Regions from separate parts of the Halalkalibacter oceani genome, predicted to be linked through region 1. Evidence: a T-box and tRNA genes for the amino acid it is inferred to sense, from the RefSeq annotation. Region 1 holds a T-box; the other holds one or more tRNA genes.
The links. A T-box is a leader RNA that pairs with one kind of tRNA and senses whether it is charged. The one in region 1 lies ahead of serS (serine--tRNA ligase), so its partner is inferred to be a tRNA-Ser.

Region 1 (10,453 bases):
GATAGGAATCCAGCAATTGAGCAGGGAAAATAAGAGAGGACCCGCTGAATGTCCCTTTATAGGAAAGATCATGTTTATATATTTTTAGAAACAAAGGATGGAGATCAGCGATGTGCTGGAGTAAGGTTCTCATTTGATACTTTTCAAAGCTATGTTTCATGTGAAACATTTTGTCTAATAAGTGCGAAAAAAGGCCGTTTTTTTGAATTTTAACCTCGTCGTCTAAAAAGCAGTAGGCGGCTTTTTTTCGTTTGCGGGTTGATACTCCATGAGCGAGGACATCACTATTTTGCGGATAGTCGGGATCTCTTGTTAAAATACAGGCTTTCAATAATTGAATAAAGCCATAAAAAAGCAAGAGCGGTTTAAGTTCTATCGGTGAAGTGTGTGCTTGCTTTATATAAAGCTCTCCCTGTTGAAGATGATAAATAAATGAATAGCAGGTATGATAGCTTTTCGCTTTTGCCTGCGGGATTTGGAGTGTTTCATATGCCTCTGTCAAATAGGTTCTGGTGAAGGCGGCGGAATAAAAAGGTAGAAAACGTTCGGCTAATGGTTTATCCATGTCAATCGCTCCAATTGTTCAGTAAATTCTAAAAAATACATTAATAATAGTATTCTTGACAGTAGTTTACCCAATTGATAAGCTACTAATAATATTTTGACGTACAAAATAAAGGATTGAGGGAGGATGGATCGTATGTGGGGAAATAAATTCCAAAAAGAGGGACTAACGTTTGATGATGTTCTTCTCGTACCAGCAAAGTCGGAAGTATTGCCTAGAGATGTTTCAATTAAGACAGCGTTAAGTGACAATTTGCAATTAAACATGCCCCTTATTAGCGCGGGGATGGATACTGTTACAGAAGCAGAAATGGCGATCGCAATGGCTAGAGAAGGCGGACTTGGTATTATCCATAAAAACATGTCGATTGAAAAGCAGGCGGAGCATGTAGATCGCGTTAAACGGTCGGAAAGTGGTGTTATTACCAATCCTTTCTACTTAACACCGGATCATCAAGTATTTGATGCGGAGCATTTGATGGGAAAGTACCGTATTTCTGGAGTGCCGATTGTTGATGAGCAACAAAAGCTTGTCGGAATTTTAACGAACCGTGACCTTCGTTTTATCGAAGATTATTCGATCAAGATCGATGAAGTGATGACGAAGCAGGATCTTGTGACTGCTCCTGTTGGTACGACGCTGCTTGACGCTGAAAAGATCCTGCAAAAGTATAAGATTGAAAAGCTGCCGCTTGTTGATGATTCAGGCGTGCTTAAAGGACTAATTACGATTAAAGACATTGAAAAAGTGATTGAATTCCCGAACTCGGCGAAAGACTCACAAGGACGCTTAGTCGTTGGCGCGGCGATAGGGGTGTCTGCCGATGCCGATAAGCGGATTGAGGCGTTAGTAGCAGCCGGCGTCGATGTGATTGTGATTGATACCGCTCACGGTCACTCAAAGGGTGTGTTAGACAAGGTTCGTGAAGTCCGTCAGTCCTACCCTGATTTAACGATTATTGCAGGGAATGTGGCGACGGCGGAAGGGACGCGTGATTTAATTGAAGCGGGAGCCGATGTCGTAAAAGTCGGAATCGGTCCTGGTTCGATCTGTACAACACGGGTTGTAGCGGGAATCGGCGTGCCGCAAATTACGGCAGTTTACGATTGTGCGACAGAGGCGGCCAAACATGGTGTGCCGATCATTGCTGACGGTGGTATTAAGTATTCCGGCGATATTGTTAAGGCTCTCGCAGCCGGAGGACATGCTGTAATGCTTGGAAGCCTGCTTGCTGGCGTTTCTGAAAGCCCAGGGGAGCGTGAAATTTACCAAGGTCGTCAATTTAAAGTATATCGTGGTATGGGCTCTCTCGGCGCAATGGAAAAGGGGAGTAAGGACCGCTACTTCCAGGAAGACGCACAAAAATTGGTTCCGGAAGGCATTGAAGGCAGAATTCCTTACAAAGGACCATTGCATGATACCATTCACCAGCTCCTCGGCGGACTTCGGGCCGGTATGGGATACTGCGGAACAAGAACGTTAGAGGATTTACGTGAAAATGGACAATTTATCCGGATAACAGCAGCAGGACTACGGGAAAGTCATCCACATGATGTTCAAATTACGAAGGAAGCGCCAAACTATTCCTTATAAGAGATTATGAAAAAATAGATAGAGGTCTTCTCTATCTATTTTTTTATGCTTTGGTGTGGTAAAATAACGTCTATGTGAAAAGGTGTGGAGGTGTAAGGGTGAAACAGCAAGTAAGAAAAAAATCACTTATCTTATTGCTGACAATGGCGTTGTTTTTTGCTTTTGTAGGAAATCAACATGCCGCGGCTTCTTTTGATTTAGAAGCTGAATCAGCGATTTTAGTCGACGCAGGTACAGGGAAAATTTTATTCCAGAAAAATATTGATCAAATTTTGCCAACGGCTAGTATGACGAAAATGATGAGTGAGTATCTCATTTTAGAAGCGATTAATAACGGAACCATTAGTTGGGAGCAAGAGGTGCCAATTAGTGATTTTGTCAGAAGTCTTTCCTTGTATATTGACTTGTCGAATGTTCCGCTTCGACAGGATGCAACGTATACGGTTAAACAGCTTTACGAATCAGTAGCGATTTATTCAGCGAATGCTTCGACAATCGCTTTGGCTGAGTTGATTGCGGGCTCTGAAACAGAGTTCGTTAAAATGATGAACGATAAAGCAGCGGAGTTAGGCCTTGAAGATTATCAATTTGTCAATTCCACTGGATTGAATAATAGTGATCTGCTCGGCAACCATCCGGACGGTACAGGGGAATCGGATGAAAATATGATGTCGGCGCGGGCAACGGCTAAACTGGCGTTTTCTTTGATTCGTGATTACCCTGAGGTGTTGGAGACGGCAAGTATTCCGACGAAAACATTTGAAGCGGGTCCTGACGAACAAATTGAAATGCGAAATTGGAACTGGATGCTTTCGGGGATTGAAGAACAGCATAATTACGAAGGTGTAGACGGGTTGAAAACCGGTTATACGGCAGCGGCTGGGAATGCATTTACAGGAACAGCTGAGAGAGATGGCATGCGGTTCATTTCTGTTGTGATGCGTACCGCTTCCCGTGATGCCCGTTTTGATGAGACAGAAAAGCTGTTTGATTATGGTTTTTCTAGCTTTACCCATATGGAAATGGTTGGAGACGGATATATTCCGGAAGGACAAGAGTTACTTCCTGTTCATGGAGGAAAAGAGAAAGACGTTAGCATTGCCAGCGCGGCTCCTCTCTCAACCGTTGTGTTAAACGGGGAAGAAGAGCTATATTCGCCAGTGCTTGAACTTGATCAGAATCAGCTTAATGAGGATGGAGCGTTAGAGGCTCCGGTTGAGGCTGGACATCAAGTGGGAACGTTGGCGCTGCAGTACGATGGTGAGCAGGAAGAAGAGTTTTTATATGCGGATCAGCGAGAAGAAGTAGCGGTCATAACAAGCGCGGCAGTTGAACGTGCAGGCTGGTTTACGATGAGCATGAGAGCGATCGGCGGCTTTTTCTCAGGCGTTTGGAATGGCGCTGCTGATATGGTGAAAGGCTGGTTCTAGCAGCTGGACGAGTCTCGTAAATAGTTTTCTGAAAACAATGCGAATATGTGTGATTTTAAGGTATACTATAAAAGATGGTAAACCCAACTTAGAGGAACGGTATAGGAGGAATTATACATGAGTCAAACAGGAACTGACAGAGTCAAACGGGGTATGGCAGAAATGCAAAAGGGTGGCGTCATTATGGACGTCGTTAACGCAGAACAAGCGAAGATTGCAGAACAGGCTGGAGCGGTAGCGGTAATGGCGCTTGAGCGTGTGCCGGCAGACATTCGCGCAGCCGGTGGTGTTGCCCGGATGGCTGATCCGACGATTGTAGAGGAAGTGTTGAATGCTGTATCGATTCCTGTTATGGCAAAAGCTCGCATCGGTCATATTGTCGAAGCGCGTGTACTTGAAGCAATGGGTGTTGACTACATTGATGAAAGTGAAGTGCTTACACCTGCGGATGAGGTTTTTCATCTTTATAAGCGTGATTTCACTGTACCATTCGTATGCGGAGCACGTGACTTAGGCGAAGCTTCGCGCCGGATCAGTGAGGGTGCTTCCATGATCCGGACGAAAGGTGAGCCGGGAACAGGAAACATTGTCGAGGCTGTTCGTCATATGCGGATGATTCAAGGACAAATCCGCAAGGTGACGCAAATGTCAACGGATGAGCTAATGACGGAAGCGAAGAACCTTGGCGCTTCACTTGAGCTGCTGCTTGAAATTAAAGAAACTGGTAAGCTACCGGTTGTTAACTTTGCAGCCGGCGGTGTGGCGACTCCTGCGGACGCAGCGCTAATGATGCAGCTTGGCGCTGACGGTGTATTTGTCGGTTCCGGTATCTTTAAGTCAGACAACCCTGAAAAGTTTGCCCGGGCGATTGTCGAGGCGACTACCCACTATGAGGATTATGCATTAATTGCTGAGCTTTCAAAGGGACTCGGAACAGCGATGAAGGGAATTGAGATTTCCTCTTTAAATCCGTCAGAACGCATGCAGGAGCGCGGCTGGTAAGCTGAAACGTGATGAAGAAAGGGCGTTAACATGCCATGGTGAAAATTGGAGTATTAGCATTACAGGGAGCTGTACGCGAGCACGTCAACTGTCTTGCAGCGCCTGAGACGGAAATCGTCGTCGTTAAGAAAGTCGAGCAGCTTGCAGATTTGGACGGCCTTGTGCTGCCCGGCGGAGAAAGCACGACGATGCGCCGGCTAATTGATCGATATGGTTTTTTTGAACCATTGAAGCAATTTGCCGAGGCAAATAAGCCGATATTTGGGACATGCGCCGGATTAATATTAATGGCAGAAGAGATTGTCGGCTATCCGGAAGGACATTTAGCTGTGATGAAGATGAAGGTGCAGCGTAATGCGTTCGGTCGTCAACGGGAAAGCTTTGAAACAGATTTGCATGTTACAGGCGTCGGGGAAGACATCCGCGCGGTTTTCATCCGTGCTCCGCTCATCGTTGAAGTCGGGACAGACGTCGAAGTGTTATCGAAGTACGGTGATGAAATCGTAGCGGCGCGGCAAGGGAATTTTCTTGCCTGCTCCTTCCATCCGGAACTTACTGATGACCACCGCTTTCATCAGTTTTTTGTGAAGATGGTCAAGGAAACGAAGCAATCATTGAATAAATAAAGCGTTGAAAAGGACAAGTACATCCTGTGCTTTGCAACAGAGAGCCGATGGCAGGTGCGAATCGGACAAAGCCTGGATGGAAATCCCCCTTTGAGTGAAAAGCAGAAGCTTGAGCGAAGCTTTTCCGGCTAGCTGCCGTTATCAGTCTAAGTGGCAAGGGCGAATTCATTCGTCTTTGCAATTAGGGTGGCAACGCGGGAAAGCTCTCGTCCCTTCTTTCCAGGAAAAGAAGGGACGAGAGCTTTTTTCACGATTAGAAGAAAGAGGCTGTTCGGTTTTCTCATGTACCGGTGTCGCTTTTTTAGAGCAATTTTTGCTAAAATAGAAACGAGCTTAGATAGGAGGATTATGACATGTTGGACATAAAGAGATTGCGTAACGATTTAGCGTCAATTAAAGCAAGGCTGCAAACAAGAGGAGAAGATATCTCCGGTTTAGACAGATTTGCGGAATTAGATGAAAAAAGACGGGCCATCATCGTAGAAGTGGAAGAATTAAAGAGCCGCCGCAATCAAGTATCGCAGGAAGTGGCTCAGTTAAAGCGGGCGAAACAGGATGCCGATCATTTAATTAAGGAAACGAAGGAAGTATCGGAACGGATTAAAACGCTTGATGAAGCGCTTCGCAACGTAGAGGAGGAGCTGGAAGGCATTTTGCTGACGATTCCGAATGTGCCGCATGAAAGTGTACCGGTCGGCGCGTCGGAGGATGACAATGTCGAAATTCGAGCATGGGGCAAAGTCCGTTCGTTTGATTTTGAAGCAAAGCCTCATTGGGATCTTGCTTCTGCCCTCGATATTGTTGATTTTGAACGTGCGGCGAAAGTAACGGGGAGCCGATTTGTGTTTTATAAAGGGCTTGGAGCGAGACTTGAGCGCGCGCTGATCAATTTTATGATGGATCTTCATCAGGACAAGCATGGCTATACTGAAATTTTACCGCCTTATATGGTCAACCGGGCGAGCATGACCGGGACGGGACAGCTGCCGAAGTTTGAAGAGGATGCATTTAAAATCCGTGAGGAAGATTACTTTTTAATTCCAACAGCAGAAGTTCCGGTCACAAATCTGCATCGTGATGAAATTTTATCAGCGGAGCAATTGCCGCTTGCTTATACGGCATACAGCGCCAATTTCCGCTCTGAAGCGGGTTCTGCCGGCCGCGATACACGAGGCTTAATCCGGCAGCACCAGTTCAATAAAGTTGAGCTTGTGCGCTTTGTGAAGCCTGAGGATTCTTATGAGGCGCTTGAGCAAATTACCGGTCATGCAGAAAAGGTGTTGCAGCTGTTAGGGCTTCCTTATCGTGTGCTAAGTATGTGTACGGCTGATCTCGGCTTTACCGCAGCGAAAAAATTCGATATTGAAGTGTGGATTCCAAGCTACGGTTCTTACCGTGAAATTTCTTCATGCAGTAACTTCGAGGACTATCAGGCGAGACGGGCCAACATCAAATATCGTCCAGAGCCAAAGGCCAAGCCGGAATTCGTCCATACATTGAATGGGTCAGGCCTTGCAGTCGGCCGTACGGTCGCTGCGCTGCTGGAGAATTATCAGGAGGAAGACGGATCAATCGTCATTCCTGAGGTGCTGCGCCCTTATATGGGTGGCGTAGACAAAATCACCGTGCCGAACTAGTAGAAGGCAAAAAAAGGATTGTCCTAAAGCATGAAGCGCAGGGGACAATCCTTTTTAAGATAAGGGCTTTGGCAGAGCACGTTACTTGCTTTTAGCTCTCCGCAAATGATTGTAACGAGACGCCACAGGCGTCTTTTCTTATTTGGGCTGCATCTCGCCAGCCTCAATTTCTTTCATATAATGACAGGCGGCCAGGTGACCTTCCTTCATATAATCCTCGGCACGAAGTTCAGGTGTCTCCGTGCGGCACTTATCCGTTGCGAAAGGACAGCGTGTATGAAAGCGGCAGCCTTCCGGTGGGTTAATCGGAGATGGGACATCTCCTTTTAACAAAATCCGCTCGTTGTTTTTTTCAGGATCGGGAACAGGTATCGCTGATAGGAGCGCCTTCGTATAGGGATGCTGCGCGTTATCAAAGACGGATTTCTTGTCACCGATTTCGACGATTCGCCCGAGATACATCACGATGACGCGATCCGAAATATGACGAACAACCCCGAGATCATGCGAAATAAACAAATAAGTGAGCTGGAACTCGCGCTGGAGCTTCTTCAACAAATTAATGACCTGAGCCTGAATGGAAACGTCAAGCGCCGATACGGCCTCATCACAAATAATAAGCTTCGGATTGACGGATAAAGCACGGGCGATACCGATCCGTTGACGCTGTCCGCCACTGAACTCGTGCGGGAAGCGATCCGCTTGATGAGCACCTAATCCGACTGTTTCCATTAATTCGCGAATCCGTTCGGCCCGCTGCTCGCGCGGCACGACATTTTGAATCGCCATCGCTTCCTCCAACACTTGACGCACCGTTTGTCGCGGGTTAATCGACGCGTAAGGGTCTTGGAAAATGATCTGCAAGTCTTTCCGCTTTTTGCGCATATCCGCTTTGCTTAAGGAAAGCAGGTCCTCTCCATCGAATTGCACCTCACCTGAAGTAGGCTCATCAAGACGGAGAATCGCCCGTCCGGTTGTTGATTTTCCACAGCCTGATTCTCCGACGATGCTGACTGTCTCCCCTTCGTAAACGGTGAAGGAAACGCCGTCGACGGCTTTAACATGATTGACCGTCCGGCCAAGCCAGCCTCCTTTAATCGGAAAGTGCTGCTTTAATTCTTCTACCTTAAGTAGTTCTTTCTGCATGAATGTCCACCTCCGGATCGCCATCCCACTCGTCTGAGTAAATCCAACAGCGAATCTGATTTCCATTGTCGTCTTCCTCAAGCTGAGGAAGCTTATCGACGCATACTTTACTTGCATGAGGACAGCGCGGGGCAAAGCGACAGCCTTTCGGCAATTCCGTCGGATTAGGCACCGAGCCTTTAATGACAGACAGTTCCTCATCGCCGAGATCGATATCGTGACGAGGCAAGGAATTCAGCAGCCCGACTGTATAAGGGTGCCGCGGATTTTTAAATAAATCGTTTACGGTTGCGTATTCGATCACTTTCCCGCAGTACATTACGGCAACATAGTCACAAGTTTCCGCGACGACTCCGAGATCATGGGTAATCATAATGATTGACATGCCAAGACGTGTTTGCAAGTCTTTCATTAGCTCAAGAATCTGAGCCTGAATCGTTACATCGAGAGCGGTAGTCGGTTCATCGGCAATTAGCAGCTCAGGATTACAGGCAAGCGCCATCGCAATCATAACCCGCTGCCGCATTCCGCCGGACAGTTCATGCGGGTATTGATGGACGCGTTTTTCCGGAGCCGGAATCCCAACGAGCTTCAGCATCTCAATCGAGCGGGTAATTGCTTCTTTTTTGCCCGCCCCTTCATGAATTTTAAAAGCCTCACCGATTTGCTGGCCGATCGTATAAACCGGATTCAGCGAAGTCATCGGCTCCTGGAAAATCATCGAGATTTCATTGCCGCGAATTTTTCGCATCGCTGCTTCACTTTTTTCAACGAGATTCTCGCCTTTAAAGAGAACCTCGCCCCCGACAATTTTACCTGGGCTTTGAATTAAACGAAGAATCGAAAGAGACGTGATGCTTTTTCCTGATCCTGATTCTCCGACGATTCCAAGTGTTTTTCCTTTGGGAACTGAAAAGTTAACGCCATCCACTGCCTTGATCTCAAAGCCTTTTGTAAAAAAGGACGTGCGGAGATCGCGGACTTCGAGGATCGGCTTATCGTCATGAACATGAGCCGTCATGAAGCTTCCCACCTTCCTGGTAAATGATTAATCTAAATCAATCCGTTTATTTAAAAAGCGATAGGCAATATCGACAAGTAAGTTAACAAAAACAAACAACAATGAAAAGACAAGCACCGTCCCTTGAACGACAGGGAAATCACGGGCGCGAATCGCATCGATGATGAAACGTCCAAGGCCGTTGATCGCAAAAACCGTCTCGGTCAGTACCGCGCCTCCAAGCAATGTGCCGAACTGGATTCCGACAACTGTGACAACCGGAATAAGCGCATTTTTTAGCGCATGACGGTAAATAACGACGCGTTCTTTAACGCCTTTCGCCCGTGCGGTACGGATATAATCTTGGCCGATGACTTCAAGCATGCTCGACCGCGTCATTCTGGCAATAATCGCCGCACCGGCTGTTCCAAGTGTAATAACCGGAAGGACAACCTGCTGCCAGGAGCCCCAGCCCGACGAGGCAAACCAGCCGGTATGGAAGGAGAAGCCGAACAGCGAGACATCAAAGCCGCTGGCAAACCATTGAATCAGCATCAGGCCGAGCCAGAAGTTCGGCATTGAGAGACCAAACAAAGCGATAATCATAATAATGGCATCGGTCAGCGTATAATGCTTTGTTGCTGAGATAATCCCGGCAATCAGCCCGATAAAAACGCTCAGGATCGTACTGTAGACGGCGAGCTCGACCGTTACCCAAAAGCGGGCCCCAATTTCGGAGGTCACATCCCGGCCACTTCTGACAGAAGAGCCAAGGTCACCTTGAATGGCATTGCCGACATATTTGAAATATTGGACTACGACATGGTCATTTAAGCCGAGCCGTTCACGCATTTGCTCCACTTGAGCCGGAGAAGCACTTTCCCCTGCCATAATCTGTGCAGCATCACCAGGAATGAGGTGCATCAAACTGAACGTCAGAATCGTGACACCTATTAAAACGGGAATTGTTTGGATGATTCGTCGAACAATAAAAGTAAACAATGTTTTGCACCTCTTTTCTAGTTTTTCATCTTAGGATCAAGGGCATCTCTTAATCCGTCACCGAAAATATTAAATGCCAGCACGACAATCACGATCGCAATTCCGGGGAAAAATGCGACATGCGGTGCATCCCACATAAAATTCCGACCATCACTAAGCATTGCTCCCCATTCCGGAGTTGGCGGCTGTGCGCCCAATCCAAGGAAAGAAAGGCCACTCGCGGTCAAAATTGAGGTCGCAATGCTTAATGTAGCTTGGACAATAAGGGGAGAGGTGACATTTGGCAGGATATGTCTAAAAATAATCCGCACGTCGCTCGCACCGAGCGCTTTGACAGCATCAATGTATTCCAGTTTCCGGACGGCAAGCGTTGACCCGCGGACAATCCGGGCAAAGACAGGAATGGAAAAAATCCCGACAGCGATAATAACATTGTTTAAGCTTGGTCCGAG
Region 2 (10,453 bases), on a different contig from region 1:
TTCAGCTCGCTTGATGCGATGACCCGTCTGTCGATGCAGTCCTGGCTGCTCAGACAATGGGAAGAGGCGACAGAGCGGCCGACGCTGCTCTTTATTAGTCATGATGTCGATGAAGCGCTCTATTTATCGGATCGGATCGCTGTCTTTTCAGGCTCTCCATTATCGAACTATACCCTTTTCACCGTCCCTTTTTCCCGGCCGCGTTCACATGAGCAGCTTCTAGAAGCCGAGGGGGCTTCCTTAAAAAGAGAGATTCTTCGTCATCTTACGAAGGAGGTGACGCCGTCATGAAACGGATCACCAATTGGCTCTATCCATGGCTTTTGCTTTGTGTGCTGCTGCTTGTCTGGCAAATAAGCGCCATCGCAGTCGGGCAGCCGTTTCTTTTTCCGGCACCGACACAAGTACTGGCGAAAATGGTTGAGCTGAATGAAGCGCTGCTTTTTACTCATTTGCCGGCCACGCTCGCGATTATTGTAACAGGGCTTTCCATTTCCTTCGTGCTCGGCGTCGTGCTTGCGATTGCGATGTACAAGCTGCCGCTCGTCGAACGGGCTTTTTATCCGGTTTTAATCGCTTCTCAAACAATTCCGATTATCGCCCTGGCTCCATTGTTCGTCCTTTGGTTCGGCTACGGGCTAACGAGCAAGGTCGTCGTCACCGTGTTGATTACCTTCTTTCCAATTACCGTCAGCACGTTCGATGGCTTTCGTACGACGAAGAAAGACTATCTTGAGTTGATGAAAACGATGGGAGCGAGCAAATGGCAGCTATTTTGCAAGGTCGAGGTGCCATCCGCTCTCCCTTCTTTCCTCTCAGGCATGAAGGTCGCCGTGACGCTGAGCGTGATTGGCGCGGCGATCGGTGAATGGCTCGGCGCCCAAGCTGGCTTAGGCTATTTCAGCCGGAGAATGATGACGCAATTTGACGGTGCCGGTGTGTTTGCCCCGATTGTCTGGCTGTCGCTGATCGGCATCGCGCTCTTTCTGCTGATCCGCCTGCTGGAAGCTTCGCTGCTAAAATGGCGGCGGACGAAATGAGTTAGCCGAATACTTTTGGCTAACTCATTTTTCGTTTTCACTCGAATTGGCCTGCCGCTGCCCGGGCAAATAACAGCTTATCTGCTAAGACATCAAAATAATATAAATCACGGTCAAATTGATGATTTAATTCAGTAACGGTAATCCCTAATGCTGCCGCATATTCCTCCTGCTCTTCAAAATAATGAGGGTCAACCATCTCTTCAATATAAGCCGTGACCTCTTCTTCCGTAACAGTTATGTCGTATTCATCCTGTGCTTCCGCTAGCAGTTTTTCAAACTCCCGCTTCCGTTCATTTCTTGCTTTGATTATTTCAGCCGTTGGACGGTTCGTACCGAATAAGTGATTATTAATCAGCGATCGGAATAGCATTTTTTCTTCATGAATTGGCTTATACTCATATAACACCTCAATACTTTTGGATGAAGAAAGCTCAGCAAATTGATCCAAGGCGAGTGTTACCGCTGTTTTTACATCCGTTTGGTAGCTGTCAATCTGATAGCCGCTATCACCCTCCTCTAGAGTTTCCCTCTCGCCCTCACCATACATGCATCCAGCTAATAGCACCAGACTACATGCCATCACAACACTGATAACCCCTTTTTCCATGCGTCTTCCCCCTGATTCGTTTTCTCCGGATCAGTCCCTTTATTTTCCTAATACCACTGTAACACAAAAAACACTACCATGCCTGGTAGTGTGAATTTCGTTATATGGCGGAGGAAGAGGGATTCGAACCCCCGCGCGGTTTAACCCGCCTGTCGGTTTTCAAGACCGATCCCTTCAGCCGGACTTGGGTATTCCTCCATCAAATGACAGTTGGTGGACCCTGTAGGACTCGAACCTACGACCGATCGGTTATGAGCCGACTGCTCTGACCAACTGAGCTAAGGGTCCTTACATGGGGCGGCTGATGGGAATCGAACCCACGAATGTCGGAACCACAATCCGATGCGTTAACCACTTCGCCACAACCGCCACAAGATTGCCACGAATATGTAAAAAAAGATAGCGGCGGAGGGAATCGAACCCACGACCTCACGGGTATGAACCGTACGCTCTAGCCAGCTGAGCTACACCGCCATATTGGCTCCACAGGTAGGACTCGAACCTACGACCGATCGGTTAACAGCCGATTGCTCTACCACTGAGCTACTGTGGAATATTCATTGTTGTTTGTTTCATTCGTACGCTTGTGGTACCTGGCTCTTCCTCTTACTAGCTTCGCTCCGTTGCCGGCTGCGTCGAGTCAACTCGTTGCTTGTTCGACGATGACTGGCCTCGTCACTGAGCTACTGTGGAATATCATTGAAGTTGTTCATTCGTACGCTTGTGGTACCTGGCTCTTCCTCTTACTAGCTTCGCTCCGTTGCCGGCTGCGTCGAGTCAACTCGTTGCTTGTTCGACGATGACTGTCCTCGTCACTGAGCTACTATGGAATATTCAATGAAATTCTTTATTCGTTCACTTGCAGCAACCCCATAAATCGCTAAAGACAAGAATGATAATAACATTTCTTCACCTTCGTGTCAATATATACTTTCCCTCAGCCACTAAGCAAGCACTGCTTTCCCAACTTATCATATTTAGCTCTATTAGACAAGCCATTTTCTGTTAATAGCGGGGGCTTAGGACTAGGGGGGCAGCAAGCCTGTTCCTCGTTTTAAAAGCCCATGCCGAAATGAATTCGGCATGGGCTTTTCTCTAATCTTAACTTTCTTTTATAAAATCAATGGTCTTCGCTAATGACCGCTTCCGCAATATTAACAGCATGGTCACCAATTCTTTCCAAATTGCTGACAATGTCGACAAAGACGATGCCGGCAGAACCGGAGCATTGGCCTTCGTTGACGCGCTGAATATGCTGCTTTCTCAGCTTTCGTTCCATCCGGTCAATCATTTCTTCTTTCTCGATCACGGAACGCGCCATGTCGCCATCGACTTTATCCAGGGAGAGAACAGCTTCTTTTAAAGTGGAAATCGTTAAATCAAACATCTCTTGCAAATCGGACATCGCGGTCTCCGATAAATTAACCTTGTTCGCTTTTTGATAATCCTTCAATTCAACAATGTTTTCGATATGGTCGCCGATTCTTTCAATATCTCGAACCGTATCCATCAGCATCGAGTGCATTTTTGAATCCGGCCCTGACAACGAACGCGACGAAATTAAAATCAAATAGTCTGTAATTTTGCGATCTAAATTATTAATCGCCTCTTCAAACTGCACGGCCATTTCAGCATGGCGCTTCGTGCCGTTACGAAGATATTGACTGACCTCAAAAAGCCCTTTTTCCGAGAAATCAGCCATTCGTAATACTTCCTGCTTCGCCTGTCCAAGCGCGATTGCCGGCGAACTGCCGATAAATCGTGGATCTAAATGCTTTGTCTTATATTCAATGCTGTATTCCTCACCAGGGACGAGTTTGGTTACAATGGCCGCCAGCACCGCAATGAACGGCAGCTGAATCAGCGTATTCGAAACGTTGAAGATCCCGTGAGCAAACGCAATCGTCATTGGCCGATTCAAGTTTATCTGTACCGCCAAAAACTCGATCAAATTCAAAAAGAGTGGAAAAACAATCAGAACGAGCACGGTCCCAATCAAGTTGAAAATGACATGGGTCAACGCTGCACGCTTTGCCGCAATTGAGGCTCCAATCGCCGCCAGCACCGCTGTGATCGTCGTCCCGATGTTGTCACCGAACAACACCGGCAGTGCTGAGTCAAGTCCCATAGCCCCTTGCTCATAAAGCTGCTGTAAAAGCGCAATCGCCGCACTGGAACTTTGCACGAGCACGGTAAATACCGTACCAATCAGCACCCCAAGCAAAGGCGTTTCACTCATGCTAAGTGTTAATTCTGTAAAGGCTTCAAGTTCACGTAATGGTTTCATTCCTTCTCCCATTAGCTCTAGTCCATAAAAAAGAGCACCGAAGCCAAAAATAACTTGTCCATAATTGTTGAATTTCTTATTTTTCAAAAAGAAAATCAAGGCAGCTCCGAGGGCAATAATCGGTAAAGAATAGGCAGATATATCGATCCCGATAATAAACGCTGTTACCGTCGTTCCGATATTCGCTCCCATAATGACACCGATCGCCTGCTTTAATGTCATAAAGCCGGCATTTACTAATCCAATTGTTAATACGGTTGTGCCGGAACTCGTTTGCAAAAGCACCGTTACAAACAGACCAGCTATCACCCCCATTAACGGGTTGGTCGTAAATTTATCGAGAAGATCCCGCAGGCGCTCCCCGGCAACCTTCTGTAATCCATCCCCCATGAATTTAATTCCGAACAGGAAAATCCCCAGACCCCCAAAAAACATGAACAAGAGTGATTGTAAATCCACAAATCCTCATCCCTTCATTTTCATAAGTCATCGTAAACTTTTGTCAAATTCGACAAAGCTCAACATCGACACCCTGTCTATTATTATTCATTTATGAACGGTTTGTAAATATGTATTTCGTATTTTTTCATATACGCTCTTTCTTTTAGTGATTCTTCCCTGAAATACATGGATCATACTCATAGTATTTTCTAGCGACATTCGTTAAAATAGGGAAGGGAAAAAGGAGGCAGTCATGAGTTTCTGGAAATGGTTTACAAAATGTTATGATCGGAAGGTAGTCGCCTATAGCCGGCTCCGCCCTATTACTTCGACAATTTGGCATGTTCTTTTTGTCATGCTTTTGGCCAGCTTTCCATTTGTCCTTTCGACAATGATAAGCGCAGTCGCTAATGTTGAACATCTGCAAGAGACGTTACAAGCCGATCTTCCCGATTTCCAGCTTGTTAACGGGGAATTAAGCATGGAACATGAAGAAGTCTATATCGCTGAACATACAAATGATTATCTTTTTGTGATTGATCCAAATCTCACCTATCCAAAGGAGGAATTGCCGGCACTTCACAATGGGGTCGTCCTGCAAAAACAGGAACTGATTATGATCGACGAAGGTCATCTCCAAACAGTCCCTTATCTTCTTCTTGGCGGCCAGCAGCTCTCTGGTGATCAGCTCAAAGCTCGGATTGATGACCTGGCCGGCTTTTTGCCAATTTTGCTCGGAGTCGTGAGCATCCTGATGTATGCGGCATTAGCAGGAACAGCCTTTCTCGGCATTACGGCCCTCGCTTTCATCGGCCTGGCCTTTCGTCAAAAGCAGCGTTTTCTTACTTACCGTCACTTATGGCTGATGACCGCTCATGCTTTCACGTATCCGGCAATTGTGCTATTTTGGATCGACACATTTTTATGGAAAGTTCCATTCACTGCTTTTGTACTAGCGACTTTTGTCTATTTATTGCTGGCAATGAAATCAATTCCGCTGCCAAAACAAAAGAAGCGAGTCGCTCCTTAGCGCTCGCTTCCCAAGATAATGTTATTGCTCCGTAAAGAGCTTCTCCGCATCATCCAATGCCATGTCCTGTCCGAGTGCGGAATAATCAAGCCATGTTTGGCCGTCGAGCGTGTAGACATGATTGTTCTTTACCGCTTCGAGATTATTCCAGACTGGATTTTTCGCCAGCTCGTCAAAACTTCTCTTCGCATCATCATCATTGTTGACGATCAAAAAGATCGCATCTGCCCCCAAATCAGGCAGCACTTCTTTTGAAATAACGGCAAATGGCTCGTCCCCCGTCATCTCTTCCAATCCATCAATCGGCGTTAACCCGAGGTCATCGAACATAATCGGCCCCATCGGACGGTTCATGCTCATTACCCTCATTTCCTTGGCCGAGACGCGGATCGCCATCACTTTCGCCTCTTCACCAAGTTCATCGTGGATGAACGACTTCACCCGCTCTGCCTTTTCTTCGTATGCTTCGATAAACTGTTCTGCGACCTGCTCGCGTCCGACATAAGAAGCCGTCTCCAGCAAATGATCGCGCCATGTCCCTTCATCGATATCCGTGCTGATGACCGGGGCGATTTTTTCCAATGTGTCGAGCGACTCCGCGCCGAAATGCGCATCCGTAAAAATGTAATCCGGCTCCAGCGCCAAGATGGCTTCCATATCAGGACTTGTCACAACGCCCAGCTTTGCGCTGCCCTCAAGCAAATCCGCGACATGCGGTAGAAAATCACCTACGCCCCCACCAATTGCCGAACCTGCCGGCTTAATCCCGAGCGCCAGCAGATTATTCGTCATATGAATCGACATCGAGGCGATGACCGAATCCGGATCAACCATCGGCTCACCTCCGTCCGCCTCCGTTTCGTTGCCATTTTCCGTCACAGCTGCGTCCTCGCCGGCAGACGATGTCTCGACGTCAGCTGTCGTTTCCCCTGTTTGTCCGCAAGCGACAAGCAGCATGATGAAAAGAAGCAGCAATAAAGGTTTGATAATAAATTTCATTGGTTCATTATCCTTTCATGATTCAAATTTATTTTTTCGCAGCAGCAAATAAAGAAAATAAGGACCACCTAAAGCAGCGACAATGACACCGGCAGGAATTTCATTAGGGCGAAAAAGCGAACGGCCGGCTGTATCGGCCATCACGAGAACCGCCATGCCGATCAATGCCGTTATGAGCAAAGAGCCGCTATGCTTTGGTCCGACAAGGCGACGCGCAATATGGGGAGCAGCCAGACCGATAAAGCTAATCCCTCCGGCGACTGAAACGCTTGCGCAGGACAAGGCGACCGCGAGCAGCAGCAACAGAAATCTGTTTTTTGTCGGTGAATTGCCGAGCCCTGTGGCGATCTCGTCGCCGAGACTGAATAAATCAAGCTTTCGCGATTGCATATAGATTAGCGGAAAGCAGAGCACTACCCACGGCAAAAGCGCCCAAACATGCACCCACTCTCTTCCCCAGACATTACCGGCCAGCCAGCGTGCGGCAAACGCATAGGTCGTGTCATCGAGCCTGAGCGACAGCAGCAGCGTTAAAGCGCTGAATCCAGCCGCCACCGCAATGCCGACGAGAATTAGCCGGATTGGCAGAAGACCGCGATAGCGATCATAGGAAAGCAGGAAAACAATAAAGGCCACAAGCAAGCCACCGGCAAAGGCAAACAGTGGAATCATTAGTGACATCGGTCCGTTCATTTCTAAAAAAAAGCTAATGTAGACGATTAAGCCAAACGCCGCTCCAGTATTCACACCAAGGATGCCGGGGTCGGCAAGCGAGTTGCGCGAAACGCCCTGAAAAACCATCCCTGTCACCCCAAGACCTGCTCCTGCAAGCATCGTAACGAGTATGCGCGGCAGCCGAAATTCGTACAGGGCCATCGTCTCGTACGGGGTGCCATAACCGAACAGCGTTTTCCAAACCCCGAGTGGAGAAATCGGCATCGAGCCAGTATGTAAGCCAACGAGAATGATAAGCAGAACAATCAAGACAAAAACAAGCGAAACGCCAAGGAGACGTTTTCTCCTGCTCCTGATGATTTCCTCCAGCTTCATCTGCTACAGCTCCCTCCTTTCCTTGCGCGCGATGTAAAGAAAGAAAGGAACACCGACGAGAGCAACCATCGCCCCGATCGCAAATTCCCTTGGCGGATTGACCATCCTCGAAGCAAAATCAGCCCAGACGAGTAAAATCGCCCCAAGTAGGGCCGACATCAAAATTCGCTTCCGGTAATCGATCCCGACAAGCCAGCGGGCAATATGGGGGGCAACAAGACCGACAAACCCGATCGAGCCGGCGACTGCGACCGCTGAGCCTGCCAATAGAACGGCGGCCGTCATCCCTTGCAGCCTGACGGCATTAAGGGAAACGCCCAAGCTTACCGCTGAATCATCACCAAGAGACAAAAAGGTAATCGGGCGCCCCAGCATGACCGCCCAAACCGCGACGATGAAGACAATCGGCGCGAGGAGCCGCAAATGCTCCCAGCCAATTCCGCCTACTCCCCCCGCATACCAAAACGCCAGATCCTGACTCAGTTGAAAATAGATGGCGATTCCTGTGCTCAACGACTGCAAAATCGCCGCCACAACGGCCCCGGCGATCGTCAGCCTCAATGGCGAGTGAACGGAACCGAGCAGCATAATAAAGATAGTCGTCAGCCCCGCTCCGAAAAAAGCAAGTACAATTAACGTGCTGTATGAGACCGATGGGATAAATGCAAAGCTGAGCGCAACAACAAAGGCCGCTCCCGCGTTCACCCCCAATATCCCGGTGTCCGCCATCGGATTACGCGTTATCCCTTGCATAATCGCTCCCGCAATGGCAAAGGCCATCCCCGTAACAGCCGCTCCAAGTACTCGCGGAAGGCGGATATCATGGACGACCTGGTGGGTCGTCCATTGTTCATCATAGTGGAAGACTGCAGCCCACACCGTCTCCAGTGTGACATCCTTAGCTCCATAGGAGACGCTGATAAAAAGGGTTAGCGCCAATCCAGTCAGGGCCGCAACAAACCATACTATTGTAATCAACCGCTTCGATCCAGCCATGACGATGTCTACTTCCTTCCCAACCCATTAATAATGATCATCATTCTCACTAAAAATCGAAAAAAAAGCTGCATGACCGCTTCCCCTTTGCCCCCTAGCAAACAAGAGGCCAAAACCTCCTCCTTTTTCCAGTGGAAATTGCTCATTATCCAAACAACCACTGATAATGATTATCAATATTAACAAAACTATGTACGCCTGTCAATTTTCATACCTCGGACTGGACCGAGCAATCCCGACAAGAATGAAAAGGTCAGATAAAACTAGCTTTGAGCTATTGGCGATCGCAGATTGTAGCGATTCCGCTCATGCTTAAGGGCTGGGCAAAAGGTAAAAAAACAACCTTCTTCCCAGCCCTCATACATTACTCGCTTTCCTTGTTTTCTTCGCGCTTCTTAACGACAATCCGCGTTCCGTCAACGGAAACAACTTCAATCGGCGCGCCCGCTTCAATCCATTGACCACCGCTTGTCGCGCTGTACTGGGCCCCGTCAATCTCAATCGAGCCAGTCGGGCGGAATGGCGTTAACGTTTTGCCTTCCTTGCCGACTAATGATGTGTAGCTCTCATTGATCGAATTATAGCCGAGATCTCCCGTTAAACGATCCTTCAAGGTCATTTTCGCCCACAAATTACGCGATGGAAACACCTTCAGGAAAAGGGCGGAACCAAACCCTCCCAAGAGGAAGCCCATTGAGACAAACACTCCGTAAAGAAACGTTGGTGCAGGTACGGCCAAGCCAATAATCATCAGGATAATTCCGAGTAAAGCGACGGTACCATCCGTAATCACCTTGCCATCAATGATAATCAAAGCAAGCCCTACTACATAAAGAATGACAACCCAAAAACCGACTTCCCCTGACAAATGATAGGAGAAATACATCGCCATAATCGCGATCCCTAATAGTGCAAAAAGGCCCTTCGCCCGTACGAGCAGTTCGCCAATTAAAAATAACGTTCCGAGAAACACAACTAAAAATCCGATACTAGCTGAATCTAACCATTCCATAACCCCGTCCCCCTTTCCTATACATACGGCTAACCCCCATCACTTGGTTTCAGCAAAACGGAAAAAAGCATAAAATTCACTTTTATCCGTTTTGCCGGCGCCAGCGTGCACGAATCAGGTCCGGTTATGAACTGAAAACACCGCGCAGTGAATCAATCAGGCTGTTAATAAACTCAAGGAAGCTGCGAATAAAGCCTTGCGTCTCTTCCCGATTTAAAAATTCGCCAAGATTGTCGCGCACATTTGTAATTTGTTCCTGCACCTGATTCCAGTCAATGTTTAAGTCCTTCATTCGCATAAACAATGAGACAAGTCCATTCAGTTCTTCATCAGTCAACGTAATGCCAAGCTCCTCTGCAATCCGACGAATCAATTCACGCAGATCATCCTCTGTCTCCACAGGGTTGTTCGCAATTTCTTCCTTGACCCGGTTCATTAATTCCGTCGCCTGCTCTATACCAATTGACTCACTCAGTTCGGCAGTCGTCACCATTTCTTCATTGGCGATTTGCTTCTGTTCTTCAGGAATTTCAATCTCTGTTGCAATTTCATACGCCTTGATCAGACCGGTTAATGCCGCCGTTCCCGATACTTCGACCGGCGCCGTCACATAAATATCGGCATCCTCCACGCCGGCTGTAATCAGCGCATTGGCATACATCGCTTCCGACACCCATTTTATATTATGCGTTTCTACATTAATTCCCGCTCCACTTTCCTGCAACGTAATTTTCGAGGAGGAAAGAGCGCGTGTCCCAATTTGACTCGCACTAATATAGTCTCCTAAATATTGATGCTCTTCTTCATTTGTCACATATACAATCGGATCATTCTCCGTTGCTCCCATTTCATTTAGCAGTGCCTGCCGCTGTTCCGCGGAAAGAGAATCTCCAAGGGTCACGATCACGTCACCTGGAGCTGCGTCAGCGAAAACAAGCATCGGCATGAACAAACTAAAAACAAGTAAAAGCACCCAGCTTCTTTTTAC

Region 2: it has a tRNA-Ser gene. The T-box ahead of serS (serine--tRNA ligase) is inferred to sense a tRNA for this amino acid. The anticodon was not compared.

Annotation. Positions count from the first base shown of each region.
Region 1 covers NZ_JBEPKD010000036.1:639-11,091, forward strand. Annotated here, with positions in the region: gene ABMB67_RS21855 (YaaC family protein) at 1-565, opposite strand, end outside; gene guaB (IMP dehydrogenase) at 701-2,158, shown strand; gene ABMB67_RS21865 (D-alanyl-D-alanine carboxypeptidase family protein) at 2,257-3,588, shown strand; gene pdxS (pyridoxal 5'-phosphate synthase lyase subunit PdxS) at 3,706-4,590, shown strand; gene pdxT (pyridoxal 5'-phosphate synthase glutaminase subunit PdxT) at 4,626-5,216, shown strand; T-box leader at 5,212-5,433, shown strand; gene serS (serine--tRNA ligase) at 5,570-6,853, shown strand; gene ABMB67_RS21885 (ABC transporter ATP-binding protein) at 6,992-7,999, opposite strand; gene ABMB67_RS21890 (ABC transporter ATP-binding protein) at 7,980-9,020, opposite strand; gene ABMB67_RS21895 (ABC transporter permease) at 9,048-10,001, opposite strand; gene ABMB67_RS21900 (ABC transporter permease) at 10,019-10,453, opposite strand, start outside.
Region 2 covers NZ_JBEPKD010000002.1:146,111-156,563, forward strand. Annotated here, with positions in the region: gene ABMB67_RS04185 (ABC transporter ATP-binding protein) at 1-291, shown strand, start outside; gene ABMB67_RS04190 (ABC transporter permease) at 288-1,040, shown strand; gene ABMB67_RS04195 (hypothetical protein) at 1,078-1,650, opposite strand; tRNA gene ABMB67_RS04200 (tRNA-Ser) at 1,756-1,848, opposite strand; tRNA gene ABMB67_RS04205 (tRNA-Ile) at 1,862-1,938, opposite strand; tRNA gene ABMB67_RS04210 (tRNA-His) at 1,944-2,019, opposite strand; tRNA gene ABMB67_RS04215 (tRNA-Met) at 2,051-2,124, opposite strand; tRNA gene ABMB67_RS04220 (tRNA-Asn) at 2,129-2,203, opposite strand; gene ABMB67_RS04225 (Na/Pi cotransporter family protein) at 2,771-4,396, opposite strand; gene ABMB67_RS04230 (DUF1189 domain-containing protein) at 4,632-5,408, shown strand; gene ABMB67_RS04235 (ABC transporter substrate-binding protein) at 5,430-6,407, opposite strand; gene ABMB67_RS04240 (FecCD family ABC transporter permease) at 6,423-7,457, opposite strand; gene ABMB67_RS04245 (FecCD family ABC transporter permease) at 7,461-8,453, opposite strand; gene ABMB67_RS04250 (NfeD family protein) at 8,818-9,465, opposite strand; gene ABMB67_RS04255 (DUF1002 domain-containing protein) at 9,590-10,453, opposite strand, start outside.